Regions from separate parts of the Aneurinibacillus sp. XH2 genome, predicted to be linked through region 1. Evidence: riboswitches for the same ligand, from Rfam matches in the RefSeq annotation. Region 1 holds a riboswitch; each other region holds the start of a gene.
What was found. A riboswitch is a leader RNA that binds a small molecule or an ion and turns the genes downstream of it on or off. The one in region 1 is predicted to bind cobalamin.
Positions count from the first base shown of each region.

Region 2: linked by a shared signal. The riboswitch ahead of ACH33_RS13535 (S-layer homology domain-containing protein) and the one ahead of cobT (nicotinate-nucleotide--dimethylbenzimidazole phosphoribosyltransferase) in region 1 are both predicted to bind cobalamin.
Region 3: linked by a shared signal. The riboswitch ahead of ACH33_RS00215 (energy-coupling factor ABC transporter permease) and the one ahead of cobT (nicotinate-nucleotide--dimethylbenzimidazole phosphoribosyltransferase) in region 1 are both predicted to bind cobalamin.
Region 4: linked by a shared signal. The riboswitch ahead of ACH33_RS16590 (ribonucleoside-diphosphate reductase subunit alpha) and the one ahead of cobT (nicotinate-nucleotide--dimethylbenzimidazole phosphoribosyltransferase) in region 1 are both predicted to bind cobalamin.

Region 1 is NZ_CP014140.1:610,057-614,809, reverse strand. It holds gene ACH33_RS02935 (MDR family MFS transporter) at 1-861, opposite strand, end outside; gene cobT (nicotinate-nucleotide--dimethylbenzimidazole phosphoribosyltransferase) at 1,026-2,093, opposite strand; cobalamin riboswitch at 2,241-2,415, opposite strand; gene ACH33_RS02925 (ornithine--oxo-acid transaminase) at 2,442-3,635, opposite strand; gene pruA (L-glutamate gamma-semialdehyde dehydrogenase) at 3,680-4,753, opposite strand, start outside.
Region 2 is NZ_CP014140.1:2,738,168-2,742,920, forward strand. It holds gene ACH33_RS13535 (S-layer homology domain-containing protein) at 1-2,247, opposite strand, end outside; cobalamin riboswitch at 2,446-2,646, opposite strand; gene ACH33_RS13540 (Cof-type HAD-IIB family hydrolase) at 2,772-3,581, opposite strand; gene ACH33_RS13545 (2-hydroxyacid dehydrogenase) at 3,608-4,594, opposite strand.
Region 3 is NZ_CP014140.1:37,644-42,396, forward strand. It holds gene ACH33_RS00200 (energy-coupling factor ABC transporter ATP-binding protein) at 1-630, opposite strand, end outside; gene cbiQ (cobalt ECF transporter T component CbiQ) at 636-1,427, opposite strand; gene ACH33_RS00210 (energy-coupling factor ABC transporter substrate-binding protein) at 1,411-1,722, opposite strand; gene ACH33_RS00215 (energy-coupling factor ABC transporter permease) at 1,729-2,487, opposite strand; cobalamin riboswitch at 2,687-2,899, opposite strand; gene ACH33_RS20300 (CDGSH iron-sulfur domain-containing protein) at 3,157-3,381, opposite strand; gene ACH33_RS00225 (hypothetical protein) at 3,672-3,881, shown strand; gene ACH33_RS00230 (helix-turn-helix domain-containing protein) at 4,220-4,363, shown strand; gene ACH33_RS18940 (hypothetical protein) at 4,429-4,584, opposite strand.
Region 4 is NZ_CP014140.1:3,342,862-3,347,614, forward strand. It holds gene ACH33_RS16585 (ribonucleotide-diphosphate reductase subunit beta) at 1-807, opposite strand, end outside; gene ACH33_RS16590 (ribonucleoside-diphosphate reductase subunit alpha) at 831-3,050, opposite strand; cobalamin riboswitch at 3,237-3,456, opposite strand; gene ACH33_RS16595 (DedA family protein) at 3,582-4,193, opposite strand; gene ACH33_RS16600 (LCP family protein) at 4,232-4,753, opposite strand, start outside.

The DNA of each region.
Region 1 (4,753 bases):
TTGAATCCACATCGGTAAATAGGCGTTTATCGCAATCAACACGGCGCTAATAATGAAAGAGACCAGATTGGAAACGGAAATACTGCGGATGGTCAACAGTTGCAGCGGCAGCATCGGTTCCGGCGACCTGATCTCAATCCACACGAATACAGCCAGGAACAAGGCCGCGGTCATAAATAGAACAAAAATAACCGAAGACGTCCAGGCATACTGCTGCCCGCCGGTCAAGAATGCGTACAACAACGCTGACATCCCGATGGTAAACGTAACTGCGCCCGCATAGTCGATATGTTGTTTCTTTTTCTCGAACGATTCATGCAAATATAGCCACAACATAATAACAGCCACAATGCCAAACGGCACATTAATAAAGAAAATCCAGTGCCACGATAAAACATCAACGAAAAATCCGCCCACCAGCGGCCCAACAATGCCGGAAATTCCCCAAATTGAGCTAAACCATCCCTGAATTTTGGCTCGCTCTTCAAATGAATAAATATCACCGATAATCGTGAACGTCACCGGCAGTACCGCCCCGGCTCCAATCCCCTGAATAGCGCGGAATAAAATCAGTTGCTCCATCGACTGCGCCAATCCACATAGCATCGAACCAAGTAAAAAGAAGGCGGTACCAATCGTAAAAATAACTTTGCGCCCGAATAAATCTGCCAGCTTGCCGTAAATCGGAGTTGTAACGGACGTTGTCAGCAAATATACCGCAAACACCCAACTCGTAAGCGTAATCCCCCCTAAATCACTTACGATTCTAGGTATCGCAGTACTGACGATCGTCACTTCAATAGCGGCCAGAAATGTTGCAACCAACATTGCGATTGTTACATTTCTTCTGTTTGTTTTCATATGTTCTCTCCTTCACCTTTGCTTTTACCCCCGCTATTGAAGGCGAGGGATTCTGCCTAGGTAGTATAAAGCTTCCAGCATAAAAGTCAATCGTCCGACTTACTGATACGTTCATTCTCCTGGATAAAACCCCCGCTGTGGAGGACAGCGGGGGTTGTTGATTCTTATAAGCCTAAATCAGCAAACGTTGCCATTTCATTCAACATAGCAAGCGATGCTTCCAGCAATGGGAACAAAAGCACTGCACCTGAGCCTTCGCCTAAACGCATGCGCAAATATAACGCTGGAGTCAGTTCCAAATATTCAAGCGCCGCCCGATGGGCTGGTTCTTCTGATAGATGCGATGCGAATAGATACGGGAGCACAGCCGGGCATATTTCATACGCAATCAGTGCGGCTGCGCCCGCGATCACCCCATCGACAAGAACAGCCATTCGATTGGCTGCAGCCCCTAAAGTCAATCCCACCAATCCGGCAATTTCCAGCCCGCCGACCCGCGCCAGCACATCAATCGGCTCCAGTTTGGCACGCCAATTCTTTTCAATTCCATTTATATGAAGTGCCCGCTCAATAATAGCCTCCTTGACCTTCCGCTTCTCTTCATCAATGCCTGTCCCTTTGCCTGTCAGCTCAGTTACAGAACGGCCGGTTACGGCAGCTGTCAAAGCAGTGCTCGGGGTTGTATTTCCGATTCCCATATCGCCTAAGGCCACCGCCTGATACCCCTCTCTGGCCAGTTCCACAGCGATCCGGATGCCGACTTCAATGGCGGCTACGGCTTCCTCCCGGCTCATTGCTGCCCCCTGCGCCATGTTGTTCGTGCCTGCCCTTACTTTTTCTGCTCTCACGCCCGGAGATGTTTTCGCCTTGCTTCCAACATCGACGACGATCACCTCCGCTCCCATCCGGCGCGAGAACACATTAATCGCAGCACCTCCCCGCGCAAAGTTATCCATCATCAATCCGGTTACCTCCGGCGGAAACGCGCTCACTCCTTCTTCGACCACACCATGATCGCCGCACATGACTACCACCGCTTTTTTACGCAACGTCGGCGCTTCTGTCCGTTGAATGCCAGCCAAGCGGATCACCATTTCCTCCAAGACTCCCAAACTTCCTGGCGGTTTGGTTAAGTTATCCACTTTTTTTTGCACCGCTCCCATCATCTGTTCATCCGGCTGGACGATACGACTCAATATGTCCGCGAGCGTAATCTTGGTTGTTTGTTTCACCTTCTCATCCCCATCCTTTTCTCTACCGTTTCAAGAAAATGGTAAGGACGCAGGAAAACAAAGCGCTGGTCACCATGATGAATAAAAAAGCCCAGGTCAAAGAAGACCTGGACTTGCCACATCCGGTTCAATGCTACCTGTTCCTCGAGTAGTCCGCTGCAATAGGCAGGTCTCCTGGCTCCCGGATCAATACCATGTGCCAACAGCCTTCCCAGACGAATCGCCCAGTGACTGTCAGCGGCTCCCCGGCTACAGTGGCGGGCCCGCGTGTTTTCTTCCCTATTCTCCCCGAAAATGGGGCACCTATTGCGTCCTATACACATTTACAAACAGCATACACCGGTTTGTTTATTTTTTCAATACTTGATAGATTCTCGCGATTGCCCAATCCAAATCCTCTTTAGAAATAATGAGCGGAGGCGCAAAGCGAATCGTTGTTTCATGCGTTTCTTTACACAGCAGACCAAGATCTTTCAACGCTTCGCAATATGGACGGGCTTTCTCTGTCAGCTCTACGCCAATAAACAGACCACGGCCGCGTACTTCTTTGATGATTGGATTTTCAATTTGCAATAATTTCTCTTTAAAGTATTCGCCCATTTCCAGCGAACGCTGCACAAGGTTTTCTTCTTCCAATACTTCAAGCGCTGCGATGGCCACGGCGCAGCCCAGCGGATTTCCGCCAAACGTGGAGCCGTGAGAACCCGGTTCGAAGACGCCGAGAATTTCTTTATCCGCAGCCACAGCAGAAATCGGGAACACACCGCCGCCAAGCGCTTTCCCCATAATATACATGTCCGGCTTTACATCTTCCCATTCGCAAGCGAACAGTTTACCTGTACGACCAAATCCGGTTTGAATTTCGTCTGCTACAAAAAGTACGTTATTTTGCTTACAAATTTCACGTGCTTGCTTTAGGAAACCTTCTGGCGGCATCACGATACCCGCTTCGCCTTGAATCGGCTCCGTAAGGAATGCGGCCGTATTAGGCGTAATCGCTTGTTTTAATGCCTCGATGTCACCGTACGGAATGATTTTGAAGCCTGGCGTAAACGGCCCGAATCCACGCTTATAGCTTTCATCGGAAGAGAAAGACGTAATGGTCGTCGTACGACCATGGAAGTTGCCTTCACATACAATAATTTCCGCCTTGTTTTCCGGGATTTTCTTTACATCGTATGCCCAGCGGCGCACTGCTTTAATTGCTGTTTCTACCGCTTCCGCGCCTGTATTCATCGGCAGAATCATGTCTTTTCCGGTCAGCTTGGAAAGCTTTTCGTAGAACTCGCCCAGTTTGTCATTATGAAATGCACGGGAAGTAAGCGTAACTTTATCCGCCTGTTCCTTGAGCGCCTGAATAATTTTCGGATGACGATGGCCTTGGTTGAGCGCCGAATAAGCGCTCAACATATCCATATATTTGTTGCCTTCCGGATCTTCTACCCATACGCCTTCCGCTTTAGAAATAACGATCGGTAGCGGATGATAGTTATTAGCACCGTATTTCTCGGTTTTTTCGATAATGCTTTGTGTTTTGCTCATAGAAGTCGCACCGTTCATGGTTATTCTCCCCTCTATAATAAAAATTACAATACTTCAGAAATAAGCTTCGGCTGCGTGAACTGCAACAGGTAGTCCGGGCCGCCCGCCTTGGAATCCGTACCGGACATATTGAAGCCACCGAACGGATGCACGCCAACGATCGCGCCTGTGCATTTACGGTTAATGTACAGGTTGCCCACATGGAACTCAGCACGCGCCCGCGCCATATGTTCACGGTTGCGGGTGAACACCGAACCCGTCAGACCGTATTCCGTATTGTTCGCCACTTCCAGCGCATGGTCGAAGTCGCGCACTTTTGTGAACGCCACAAACGGGCCGAAAATTTCTTCCTGCATGATCCGCGCGTTCGGAGCCACATCCGCGAAGATGGTCGGCTCGATGAAGTACCCTTCATCCCCCGCCGGCTTGCCGCCCAGCACCAGCCGGCCTTCTTGCTTGCCAATTTCCACGTATTCCATCACTTTGTTGAACGCTTTCTCATCGATCACCGGGCCCGTGTAATTGGATGCATCGCGGACATCGCCCACCTTCAGACCTTTCGTGATTTCCACCACACGGTTTAACACGGTCTCATATACATCCTCATGCACAATCGCACGCGAGCATGCGGAACACTTCTGGCCAGAAAAACCAAATGCAGACGCCACAATGTTTTGTGCCGCCAGCTCCAGGTCGGCGTCTTTGTCGACGATGATGGCGTCTTTTCCGCCCATTTCGGCAACAAGGCGCTTCATCCAGATTTGACCCGGCTTCACTTTAGACGAACGTTCATGAATGCGCAGGCCCACCGCGCGAGAACCCGTAAAGCTAATGAAGCGTGTTTTCGGGTGGTCAACCAGGTAATCACCAATCACTTCCGGACGGCCTGGCAGGAAGTTGACCACGCCCGCCGGAAGACCGGCTTCCACCAGCAGTTCATAAAACTTATAAGCAATCACAGGCGTTTGGCTGGCCGGCTTCAGGATCACGGTATTTCCTGTTACAATCGCGGACGTTGTCATTCCTACCACAATCGCCAGCGCAAAGTTCCACGGCGGAATAATAAAGCCAACGCCAAGCGGAATGTAGTCCAGATGGTTGTCTTCGCCCGGAAGATG
Region 2 (4,753 bases), 1.5 Mb from region 1:
CTCTCTAAGCATTTTTTCGATGGAGGCAAGATAGCCCGGAGGGAGCTTGCGGCCAGCGCGGGCCAGCGCGAACGCTCCCCATTCAGTAAGATTACCATCGCTTGCGTTTGCGAGAATTCGTTTACAAAGAGATTCAATCTCCACATCCAACGATGGAATGGACTGTGCTGTCTTCTCTACTTTGCTGCGATCGATCACCGCAAATTTTGTGAAATGATCCACTTTTCCGATAATAATACCTGTTTTCGCATCCAATACTGCGGGGATCGGAATCCACTCATTTTTCTGCTCGTCCAGCCATGCCAATACAAGAGCGTGTAATTGCTCCGTTTCGATAGGAATTTTTATCATAATGTATATCGATTTGTTAAACTTCGTACCATCCGGCCCGAAATCATATATCCCAGAGACAAGCTCCGGACGTTGAACCATCTGTTCGGTAATCGTGAGCGAAGTTGTTTTGGATAAAGCTTGCGCTGGAACGATGAGTTGTACTTCATCCATATTATCTTTAATTACGCTTTCGACAGCGGCTGAAACGGACTGTTGTAACGATACCGTATGATTAGCCAACGATTGCTTTATCTGCTCCGCTTGCCTGGCATCCATTCTTTCGGCAGCATTTAGCACAACCGTCGTTGTGGCCACTTTGCTTATCGGCTGTGTATTATTCGGCGTAAGACCAATACGGTTAAGTTCATTTTCAACATGCGCCGGAATGGAAAATGTTCCATCTTTGTACGTATCCGCAAGAAAATACGCACCTAAATCCTTGCCGAGATCAAGCGTATAGCGCCAGGCTACAACATCCCCATCTTCTAACATATAAATGCCTGCACTGTAATTGGGAAACCAGCCGTTAACCGAATACATCCAACCGCTCTGCGGACCGCGATCAAACTCCCCCAGCCCATCAATGGCTTCTACGTACAGCGTCGCCCCGGAACCGCGAGATTCTACTTTATTGCCTAACATACGCCGGAGAACGGTATAGGCTGTGTCCCCCTCCTTCAGCTCTACCGACTGAGCAGGCAAAATGACGCCGCGCTGACTATCCCCGATTACGGATAGCGTAATTGTTTTTTTTACAGGAACAGGTGTATTCGGGGGCGTTCCTCCTTCAGGCGGTGTTGATCCATCGGGAAGCGGCGACCCTGGTTCCGTTGGAGGTTTTTCCGATGTTGGTGGTGAAGGCTGAGCCGCGAAGCGATAAAGCGGAGATTTCCCCTTCGTAAATAAATCATATGCTACCAGCGCCTGCAACGCTTGTTCCGTAGCCATCCTATCCGTTTTTCCGCCCGCTACATGGACAAAGCCTCCGTCCGACTGCCGGTATGAAAGTAAATGATGCAACAAATTTTTTCCTGATTTTGTGAAAGCGGCTGAAGTCGGGTCTATGCCATTCGCGGTTAAAGCGATAATCACCTGGGCTGTAGTCTCGCTCGGCTCCGTTACGTCCCCCAAAAAACGAAATGTGTATCCGCCCGTTTCATTTTGTTGAGCCGATAAATAAGCAACCGCCTTATCAACAACCGTTTGCACTTCAGGACGGTTTTTGTATGGCGCAAGAGAGGTCAGCGCCATCGCCGTTATATCGAGATTGCTTTCGGCTCCGGGCGAAAGCGGCCAACTTCCGTCCGCATATTGATGTTGCACAATGTAAGCAATAAGCTTCTCGCGATTCCATTGCGCATCTTCAGGCGTTTTGTAATCTCCGCAGTCAAGGGCGATTAAAGCAAAAATCGGTCCGTTGAGCCCTTGGTTTGTCATGCGAGAATTGTTGTAAATTTTTTCGATGAAGTTATAGCCGGCGATTGCGGTCGGATCACCGCCTACCGCTTTGACCGCTAAAGCAATTCGTTCATAGTCGGTTACTTTACGGTACTGTCCTTTTGCGGCCGCGACCTCCCGTTCTATGCTTTCGAGATAGCTTGCCGGAACCGCTTGTCCAGCGCGCGCAAGCCCGATTGCTTCCCATTCAGATAGTTGATTATGGCTCAGGGCATACTGACTCGCTGTCTGAATCGCCTCTTCAATGCCAACAGAATGGCCAGTAGACTGCTCTTGTACGGTTACTGTATCAGGAGTTACTGTAGTATCGCTCCCCAAATCTCCTCTTATTTTTGGTACAATAGAAGCATAAGCCGGCTTCGGTTGAAACCAAGAAAACCCTAACACTGTAGAAATAAAAAGAAAGAAGATCGTGAATAAAGCAAAATACTTTTTCCATGTATTTCTGAAACCCATTTTCTCATTACCCCCTTCGCTCTTAAAGAAATGTCAATGCACAATAACAAACAAAGCCACCCTTATACAAGGGTGGCCTCACATACAATGAAATGTTGCAATAACAAACAATGGAACAATACAAGAAAAAAAGCATACAAAAGCCCAGCTGTATTGTACACTGTTGTCGTTTCTTTATTCTCACCCCCCGAAGAATCAGAAACATCTTAGAGAAAGGCAGGTCTCCTGGCTCATGGATCATCGCTTCTCCATACCTTCCCATTTCATCACAGAAACAGTGGCGTATATTGCTGGAGTCACTCCCCATTTACAGTGGCGGGACCGCGTCGGATTTGCACCGTTCTTCCCTTTTAAGCAAAAAGCACACAGGCAATTTGCACCTTTCCCCGCTCTTTATTCAATTTTTATTCTTATGATACTGTCTCGACGCTTTTTTGTCTATAATATTTTAACATTTCAAGAAAAAATTTGTATAGAATGCATATTTTCTCAACATGAACAGCGAAACGATACGAAGGAAGTCTTTATACGCAGTTTTTCATCCCGAACACAAGACGCTGCAAGGCTTCCGCCACGCCGCTTTCATTATTAGAGGCGACGATCAGGTCGGCTTTTTCTTTTACGTCCTCCGGTGCGTTAGCCACAGCTACTCCGATTCCCGCCATAGTAATCATATCAAGGTCGTTATAATAATTACCGATAGCGATCGTATCGGCCAGCGAAATATTTAAATATTCGGCAAGGTTACTTAGCGCCGCGCCTTTGGAAGTCGCTTTATCAATAATATCGATATAAGACGGACCACTGCGGAGCGTCCGCACCGGCAAATTCATCGCAGCAAATTCATCGTACGCTTTGTTAAGCTGTTCATCGGTGCCAAATAAAGTGAATTTAACCAGCTTATCCTCCACGGTTAACATATCCTGAATGAGTTTTGGCTGTGCGAGGTATTTTGCGTACATCCGTTGCACGTCTTCGCGCTCCATGCTTTCCGTATACATATCAAATGCGGTGCAAAAGTCCATGTGAATATTTTCCCTGCGACAGTACTCCACCACACCTCTCAATGATTGCATAGAAAAACCGTTTTCCTGCAGAATTTCTTTCGTTTTGGAGTGTGTAGTAACCGCGCCGTTATGACAAATAAAATAACCGTGAATGCCGATTTCTTCAAGAATCGGAAGCACGCTGACAGGCGCGCGCCCGGAACAAAGCACAATTTGTACTCCTTCCTCTTCCGCTGCTCGCAACGCCTTTTTGTTTTTTTCTGTAATCCGGTAGTCGTCTGTAAGTAGCGTTCCGTCGATGTCAATTGCAGCTAGTTTGTATGCCATATATTTCACCATCCAGAATCTTTTCTTTATAATAATGATGCATAGACATCGGGATTCGCCGTATATCTTAACCGTTCGCCTTTTACGCCTAGAAGCACATTTTCCGCCGCTACCATCGCCATGCGGAGACGTGTCTGTACAGTTGCACTTCCAATATGAGGCAATGCTACGACATTATCGAGCGAAAGTAAGGGATGCGAAGGAGGAATTGGTTCTTTTTCAAACACATCAAGCCCTGCTGCCCAAATTTCTTTATTAACCAGCGCCCGATAAAGCGCGTCCTCGTCCACGTTCGTGCCGCGGGATACGTTAATAAATGTAGCCGTCCGTTTCATGCGAGCAAACTGTGCTGCCCCCATCATATAGTACGTTTCTTTTGTGGCTGGCGTTAGCAATACCACATGGTCGGATTTATCCAGCAATTCCTCCAGCGAACAATATACGGCGCCGAGCTTTTCTTCTGCTTCCAGGCGCCGTGTCCGGTTGTGGTACAAAATACGCATATCAAACGCCTTGGCACGACGGGCGACCCCTTCCCCAATGCGGCCCATTCCGATAATGCCAAGGGTCGAACCATACACCTCCTGCCCTGCCATAAACATCGGCGACCAATTCTTCCATTTCCCTTCTTTAATGCAAGCCATTCCTTCACCCAAGCGGCGCGCGGTAGCCATCAATAAGGCAAAAGCTAAATCCGCCGTCGCTTCCGTAAGCACGTCCGGCGTATGTCCAACACGTATGCCGCGCTTCGTCGCTTCGGCAATGTCGATATTATCATAACCCACCGCCATCGTGCTGATGACCCGCAGATGCGGAGCGGCATCCATTACTTCTGTATCAATCCGATCGGCCAGCATAGAATACAAGCCGTGGGCATCTTTTATTTCTTTAAGTAGCAATTCGCGCGGCATTACCTTGTCTTCTTTTTCCCAAACATACAAAGACGCCGTGCGCTCCAGAAGCTCCAATGCCTGTTGCGGAATTTTCCTTGTTACAACGATTTTCGGTTTCATCAATGCTCCCGCTCCCTCCCCTTTTATTCTTTATCTCATCATATCATAGATTTTCCGACGCATTTTCATAAAGAATCGCTTTTTGCATAAATTCATGTGCAGTAGACACGTAAACCATGTACAATAGGCAAAGAAGAACAATTTAAGGCAAGGAGAACG
Region 3 (4,753 bases), 570 kb from region 1:
ATCCGCCCACTCATAAGCTAGATCGATATCGTGCGTCGCCATCACAATGGTTGTCCCTTCTTCTCTGTGAATTCTTTCTAACTCTTTCATCAAAAGACGCGTATGCAGGCGATCGAGATATGCTGTTGGTTCATCTAGAAGTAAAAGCTCCGGTTCCAGTACCATTACTCCGGCCAGTGCTACTCTTTTCTTCTGGCCAAGGCTTAAGTGATGCACCGGACGCTCGCGGAAATGTTCCAGGCCGAAACGAACGAGCGCCTGTTCCACCTTCCGCTTCGCTTCATCATCCGAAAGACCTGCGCTGCATAAGCCGTATGAAATATCTTCAACCACTGTGCTGGCGATAAGTTGCTGTTCCGGATCTTGAAAGACCAGTCCGACTTTCTGCCTGATTTGGCTGAGAAACGTACGCCGATAAGAGAATGCTTCCCCTTTCCACTTCACGACCCCGCGTTCTGGTGCATAAATTCCGTTCATATGCAAAAACAATGTCGATTTTCCGCAGCCGTTATGTCCGAGTAGTGCGCAGCGCTTGCCTCTGGGCACCCGCATTGTCAGACCATTCAAAGCAGGAGTTTCACTTCCCGGGTATGTGTAGCACACATCCTCGATTTCCAAAAGCCAGTCCATTCTTCTCACCTTCCCGTCCACCATTCAAGCGCAACCAACAGCAAAAAAACTGCTGCCGCCTCGGCCGCGTATCTTCTCGAAACAAAAGCATGTGAAGAAGCTAATACCCTCAAGTCTCCATCAAATCCGCGCGCCGCAAGTCCAATCGAAAGCTGCTGATAACGCTGTACTGTCCGGGCAAATAATCGCGCAACCAATCCGCCGGCATCCCGCATCTTGCGCGAGAATCCATGTCGGGCTCCCCTTGCTTTATAGGCAATCCAAAGCTGTTCCACCGTTTCTAAAAACACGAAAACAAACCGATACATAACAAGCAACAAATCTGTCACCATACAAGGGACACCAATCCGCCGCAGCACGGCTAAAATTTCCGTAAATGGAACCGTCAACAAAATAAAATACAAACAAGAAACGGAAGAAAGCGAACGAAGCAATAACGCGCTCGCTTTCTTCATACCGGCCACGCCAATATATACATGAAAAACTCCGAAAGAATAAATAAATACCGTCTGCTCTGTTATCTCCGCTATTGACCGCGCCGTAATTTCCAGCATAATTGGCGGCAAGCTAAGCGCAAGAAATAAAGAAATTGCCCCCAATAGCCGCAAATAAATACGCCAAGGAATGCCGGCATAGCCCACAATCCAGACACTCATCCATACAAAAACTGCTATGTGAGTAGGCGCGTGCGCCACCATAACAAAACAAAGCATAGTAATGCCAATTACCAGTTTCTGAATCGGAGATACATGGCGCAGGCGATTCGTATAAGCAAGCGTATCAAGCTGAATCTTCATCCGAACATTCCCGCTTTGTAGCCCGACCCTTATAATAACCGATGCCATACCCTATAATACCGGCGCCAAAGGCCGCCTGAAGCGCGAATAGAAGGCTTTCCGTCTCACTTCCCGGCGGTTCAAAAAGCGGCTCGAACCACGGTTTGTATTCTGGTGCCATTTCTGTCACCGCCTGTTCCGCCGCGCCGTCCGCTCCGCCAAAATCCGAATCTTTAATCATGACAAGCGGAATCACCATCAACGCAGCTACTACCAAAATAATCAACACATTCATTTTCCAAACCGAATTTTTCATAAAGAATTACGCTCCCCGTTTAATAGATTGCAGCGTGTTTAATTCTTGTCTGTTATACACCATAAGCCAGTTCCATACCAGCACCGTCAGCAACCCTTCGCTAATCGCGAGCGGAATCTGAGTAACCGCGAAAATTCCAGCAAACTTTGCGAAAGAAGCCAGCACTCCGCCACTTGCCGCCGGAAATGCCAGCGCCAACTGTAAAGAAGTAACAACATAAGTCGCCATATCGGCTAATGCCGCCGCCAGAAAAACGGCCAAACGTTGCTTTCCCGTTGAACGAACAGTCAATCGGTACACACTATATGCTACGAACGGCCCAACCACGGCCATGGAAAACGCATTTGCACCCAATGTGGTTAGTCCACCATGTGCCAAGAGTACGGCCTGAAACAAAAGCACAAAGCTTCCTAACACTGTCATCGCCAGCGGGCCAAACAATACCGCCCCCAATCCCGTCCCGGTCGGATGAGAACTGCTTCCTGTCACGGATGGAATTTTCAGCGCTGACAAAACGAATGCAAATGCGCCCGCCAACCCGAGAAGCAATTTCGTCTCCGGTTGCTCTTTTGTTAATCGCTTAAGAGAACGAAGTCCCATCAGGAAAAAAGGTAAAAACAGCACCCACCAAAAAACGGCCCAACCTACTGGCAAAAAGCCTTCCATAATGTGCATCGCATAAGCAGTGTTAGGTTCGTTAAGCGAAAAATAAAGCGCGAACCCCGCAACAACTGCAGCAAACGAGAGCATACGTTTTCTTTTCATTCACTTCTTCCTCCCTTTCATACATGCAATTTCTATCAGCAATAAGAAAATCTAGCAAGTTGCGCTCTCATCCTTTAATAATGAAAATAAAAAAGCATCTTTTCCCACAGAAAAGATGCTTCGGTAAACAAAAGCGCAAAATCAATCTACGTGCCTGTGTTATATGCCCCTTTGAACACCTCACCATCCTCGTGGTTTTGCAGTGTTTCTCTTCACGGCAGGTCTCCTGGCTTCGGGTCTGACGAACAACCGCCCCCTTCCCATTTCACAGGCAGAAATAGTGGGTTTAATATCAGCAGTGTTCTTCCCTTCACAGTGGCGGGACCGCGTCGGATTTGCACCGAACTTCCCTTTTAAGTTCTCCATTCCAGCATCTGGTGGAACTTTGAACACCGTAAAGTTTACATATACAGTTGTAAGTGAGCCCATGATAACATGAATTTGAAAATAATTCTACTGGTAAACACTTATTTTTTGAAAAATTATAGACTTTAGTACAGGAAAGAAATCAGAATACTAGTAACAGCGCCAACCCAATTTATAAGACTCAGGCTTACTATTACTTTCATGTAGATCGAATCAAAAGAAATAAGAAACCCTGCCTTTTGGCAGACAGGGGCGAAATTCAACTATTTAAGGCGATTAAAGTTTGGTATGGGTACCATCACATTACGGTAAATTCCCGGATTTTCCGCACCCGCAAATCGCGACTGTTTTCGGTTCTTCAATATTCACAATGAACGGCTGTTTTCCTGTCCCTTTGTGAGAGTCATCACAATACGGAGGGTTCCCAGTCAAACCACAAGCACAATAAGCTTTTTTTCCGGGTTTCTCTTGTATTACATAGGGTTGCTTCCTATCATACATAGCCATCTCCATTCCTCCTATATCCATCTTTTTTGCTCTTTCAACGTTCGTATTGTGATGAGAAAAAGGGGCGATTTACCAATTCCATTTTTTCCTAATACGAGACAGAAATATTCATCCGTTATTTAATCAATCGTAGAAACAAGAAGAAGCGGAACATGGAACTTATTTGATTTTATCTTTTTGCAAACACAACATTGGTAATTTTGCACATTATTTGATTCTAAAGCAGGGAATTCTTTTTCAAATTTCCATGGTCGAAGCCGTCTCATTTGGCAAATATATAGCTACCGATTAAGGGGTTAACAAACGGTTATTTGGCAATACTGGCTCTTATCATCACAATGATAAGGAGCGGATTATGTTATGAAAAAATCACTGATTACAAACTTACGAATGAAGCATTACGAAAGGAAGAGCGTGCGATTTCTGATGCTTTTTTCCGGCAGCGTGTGACGGCCGTTCGACTGATTCTTGAAGGTTTTTCTACGGTAAAAGCTGCAGAAGTACTGGGCATTTGTCACTAGTCTGAGACGCCTTAGAAAAAGGCGCCGCTCACGTAAATAACACCTGAAATTTTTCAAACGAAGAAAGGGAACTGACCCTTCCCTATCTAAGTTAAAAATATGCTTAAGAAATTTTCGAAATCACAAGTATGGATAATTGCTTTAGTGGTCTATGTGCTAAGTACCATTAATTACAAAAATCCTTCTACACTTGATAAGATATCCATTACTTTGGCATGTATCTTATCAGCTCTTGTCATCTGGAATTTCGTATTACACTTATATAAAGAAAGGATTGAAAAATGAACTATACCTTTAACAGTACAAAAGAGTTAAAACAGTTTATCGCAAAGGAAGTCTTGAGCTCGGCTGAAGCTATTGAATACCTAGGGATTAGTCGTGCACGTCTAAGCCAGTTAATTAAGAACGGCAAACTTATCCCCATCAAAAAACTGCAACGGGATAGTCTGTTCCTAAAAATCGATGTAGAGAAAAAAAAGTAAGAGCTTGAAGAGTTAAGGAAGAAATACAGACCATATGATTAAAAATAAGACCCGGCTACACCGAGTTATTTTTGTTCTGGCATCCATGTGAATACGTAGTCAGGTTTCGAATTCTTTAGGACAAGCTGACCGTTTTCTGTATGTACTTCCCGTTTGCCTGTATCGATAAGCTTCTGAAGGTCTTCGGGTAAGGGGATATTGCCGTTTCCTGTTGCGGCCAAGTAAAGGAATCTCTATCTCTGTCTGAGCTCACCTTTCGCTGTGAATGTGGTTTTGTGGCAAACAGGGACTAGAATGCTGCTACCAATGTCAAAATGAAGGATTGCGACTGTTAACATAACTATAAATAGAGCATGGAACAGGCTCGATAGCTAAGTAAATTTCGTACTG
Region 4 (4,753 bases), 930 kb from region 1:
TTCGACTCCTGTCAGAACATGACGAGCCCATTTCATTTCCAATTCAACCGCTTGGTGCATTTTGTGATACACAAAGGCGCGGTTTTTCTCTGTATTTAACTCAGGATAATCGTTCAATAGAAGCTGAAACACTTCTCCGAAAAAGAACGTATGCTGAGCCTCGTCCCGCTGAATGTAGCTAATCATCTGACTGGTTCCCAGCATCTTCTGGTGACGAGCCAGATTGTAGAAAAAAGCAAACCCGCTGTAGAAGAAAACTCCTTCCAGAATCATGTCAGCGACAAGCCCCTCGAAGAAAGTCTGAGGACTTTTTTGATCCCGAAAACGCTGGTACATGTCTGCAATGAAAAGATTTCGCTCCAGCAACACCTCGTCATGTTTCCAGTATTCAAATACGTCTTTTTGAGTCTGGTAATCAACCAGGCTGGAGAGCACATAAGAATACGATTGATTGTGAATCACTTCCTGCTGGTTAATAATAGCGGCAATTGCCACCAGAGAGGAATCTGTAAAGTATTGCCCAACATCGGTCACAAAATTGGTCTGCATGCTATCCAAAACAGCAAGAAGCCCGATAATTTTCTTAAAAGCGTCCTGCTCGATCGGTGTCAATTCCGAAAACTGCTGCTTGTCCTTGTTCATCGGAATCTCGGACGGAATCCAGTGGTTGGAAATTAACACCTTGTACAGCTTATACATGGCCGGGTGTCGGATATCGTCCCAGTTTAATACCCCAGAACACTTGCCATTAATGATTTTGTTTGACTTGTTTGGAGCGTTTGTCTCAAAAACTTTCTGTTGCTGCAGCATTTCCGTTCCCCTTTCTGCTATTATGTGCAGGCTTCGCACTGATGAATCTCAATCGCACGGCTGCGGATGTAGTAGGTTGTCTTCAATCCCTGTTTCCAGGCCTCCATATGCAACCGTAGTAAATCCCTGGCATGGATGTCAGGACGGACATATAAATTGATACTTTGTCCCTGATCGAGATGACGCTGGCGGGCGGCAGCCTGTTTGATCGACCAGTGCTGATCCAGATGATACGCTCCCTTGTAGTACCACAGTGTGCGAGAAGACAAATCGGGAGCTGGATTGGCAATTTTGTATGTGGTCTTCTCTTCATAAGCGACCGGCTCGAACACTGGATCAACAGAAGCGGTGGAGCCAGCAATCAGCGACGTTGAGCCGGTTGGTGCAATGGCCATCAGATATCCGTTTCGAATGCCGCATACGGCTACTTCTTTCGCGAGTTCTTTCCACTCGGGAGAATCATAACGTCTGCGGACAAAATATTCTCCATTTTCCCACTCGCTGCCTGAAAAGAGCGGATAGGCTCCTTTTTCTTTCGCTAATTCCAGTGAAGCGCGAATGACTAAATAATTGATTCGTTCAAACAACCGATCGTTGAATCTAACCGCCTCTTCACTTTCCCATCTGATTTTATTGACGGCGAGCAGATGATGTAATCCAAAAGCTCCAAGCCCAATGCCTCGATACTTTTTGTTAGTATAGTGGGCCTGTAGAACATCAATCTGATTTACGTCAATCACGTTGTCCAGCATGCGCACCTGAATGGGAATTAATCGTTCCAATACGTTTGCGGGTACCGCACGCCCCAGATTAATGCTGGAAAGATTGCAGACAACAAAATCGCCCGGTATTTTCCGAATCACAATCTCTCCGTCCTGTAACACTTCTTCGCACACCGTTGTAGGAGACATGTTCTCTAGAATTTCCGTACACAAATTGCTGGAGTAAATCATTCCCGCATGTTTATTCGGGTTCGCGCGGTTAACAGTATCCCGGTAGAACATAAACGGAGTTCCCGTTTCCAACTGCGAGATCATGATCCGCTTCATGATTTCTATAGCCGGTACCGTCACACGGCTCAAGCTGGCATTACGGACGCACGCTTCGTAACGTTCGCGAAAGCTGCCTTGCCCCGGCTCCTCATCATAGAAATCCTCCAGAGAAAAGCCCATTACATTGCGAACTTCATGCGGATCAAATAAATAAAATTCCTCTCTGTTTTCTACCGCTTCCATGAAAAGATCAGGGATACACACACCCGTGAAGATGTCATGCGCCCGCAAGCGCTCATCACCGTTGTTCATTTTCAAATCTAAAAAAGCCAGGATATCTTTGTGCCATACATCGAGATAAACAGCAACGCTGCCGTTTCTTGTTCCAAGCTGGTCGACGCTTACCGCCGTGTTGTTCAGTTGGCGAATCCAAGGAATAACCCCGCTCGATTTGTTTTCATAGCCGCGAATGGAAGAGCCACGAGCCCGCACTTTTCCCATATATACGCCGATGCCGCCTCCCATTTTGGACAGCCGGGCAATATCGGTGTTGGAATCGTAGATGCCTTGCAACGAGTCATCAACCGTGTCCACAAAGCAGCTGGAAAGCTGGCCCCCCCTTGCTTTTCCCGCATTCGCCATAGTCGGCGTTGCCACCGTCATATACTGATGACTCAGTGCCCAGTAGGCTTCTTTCACCAGCGCCAATCTTTTTTCTCTGGGTTCTTGCATCATGAGGTGCATAGCAATGATCATAAATCGCTCCTGGGGCAGTTCAAACAGGTTGCCGGTGTAATCCCTGGCCAAATACCGCTCGGCAAGAGTAACAATCCCCAAATAAGTAAATAGCTTGTCCTTTTCGGGATCGATCTCTTGTTCCAGTTCCATAATGTCTTGTAAGCGGTAGGCCGTTAGCATCTCCTTTTGATAAATGCCCTTTTCCACTAACTGCTCCAACAGGTCGAGAAAAGAACCATAGGGACGAGAAAGTCTGAATGGGTATGCACGGCTTCGGGCCACTTCGTGATACAGCGCAATGATATATGCTCTAGCTGCAACATAGGTCCATTCCGGCTCCTCTTTAGAGATCAGCTCCGCGGCTGACATGGAAACGATTTTCGCCAGTTCTTGTTCCGTTAGTTCTTTGTGTTTCCCTTTCGCGAACGTACCCCGAATAAGCGCATCCGCATCTAATTGGGGAAAATCACTCAAGATATCGCTGATGAGTGAAGGAACCTGTTTATCCATATCAAAAACAAATGTTTGCAATTCTTCCATCTCCTTTGCGGTAATAAAAAAAGCATCCTCTCCCGTTGGGTATAAGGATGCTTGTAATAGGCAATGAAAAAAGGCATACCTGTGCCTAAGCTTAACGCGCCTAAGAAAGGGCAAACGCCCTCATGACTGATTACACCTCCCCATCCTCGTGGTTCCAACGGTGCTTTCTTTATGGCAGGTCTCCTGGCTTACGGATCATCGCTTCTCTATACCTTCCCATTTCAGTCTTATGAAACAGTGGTGAATCCAAGAGTTGCTCCCCGTTCACAGTGGCGGGACCGCGCCGGACTTTCACCGGTCTTCCCTTTTAAGTGTTTACCTGATCTCTTAGTAAGATAAAAAATCATGCAAACACACCATAAAGCTTACCTATATTTAGTTTTATAAGGAGATTATAACATAATATATTGTGGTTAATAAAGGAACCTTTTGGGCATTTCAGAAGAAAGCAGAACATTCCTTAACTTAAAGCGGCTCCCGGCAAAAACCAGGAGCCTTCCTTCATACAAAACGACTTCGCTTTTTTCTTTTCCACAAGTAATAAATGACAAGCACCGCGCACGCGGCCAAAACAAACGCGTCCCCGTAATGTAAATACGTTTTAATCTCCGCCCAATTCTCACCTAGAATCCAGCCTACATAGGCAAGGGCCGTACACCACATCGTCGTGCCAAGAAAACTATAGACAATAAAACGCAAAAATGGCGCACGTGCCATTCCCATAGGCAAGGAGATAAACGTACGGATAGCCGGAAGCAAGCGAGTAAAGAACCCAACACTATCTCCATGCCGGGCCAACCAGCGCTGCGCACGTCGTACTTCATGCAGCGGGAAGATGAACCTAAGCGGCCCCTCCAACAAATGTCCATAACGATGCCCGATGATATATGCGACAACGCAACCGATCGTGCCTCCAAAGCTTCCCGCCGCAATCGCAAAAACCAGGTCCATCTTGCCTTGAGAAGCCAAAAAACCGGCGAACGGCATAATTAGCTCGCTCGGAATCGGAATACAGGCGCTTTCTAGAAGCATGCCGAGAAACACACCCATATACCCCAGATAGTCGATAATGGCGGTAATCCAGGATCCAATCGTTTCAAGCATTTTTCCCATAAGTCCGTCCCCCTTTATCAACTATCCTATACACAAAATCAGTTTATAGAACCCTTGACCTCTTTGTTTACCTCAGCTTGGCCATCCACCGGATTTTCCAGAAGTTCACGAATGTATTCTTTTGTCCGCTCTGCACGTGGATCGATTACCTGTGCCCCACCAATCGTTTTTTCCCGCAAAATCGTAGAAGGCGGAATTTGTTCCGTCTGTAGATTCTCCAGATCGATTTTATAGGCCAGGTTTGCCAGACGCAACATATCGGTGGAACCCATATTAGTCGTTACATAAGGAGAAATAGCCTCCAGCACACGCGGCACTTTCCAGATACTCGTTCCACTTTTCGCCTTTTCAGCCAAAGCTTTCAAGAATTTACGCTGCCGCTCTGTCCGGCTGAAGTCGCCCATTTTGTCGTGGCGGAAACGCACATATTGCAGCGCTTTACGACCATCCAGGTGCTGATAGCCTTTTTTCAGCAGAATATCATAGTACCCATTATTTTCATACAAATAGTATTCCATGTCTTTTTCAACATACAAATCAACGCCGCCAAGCGCATCCAC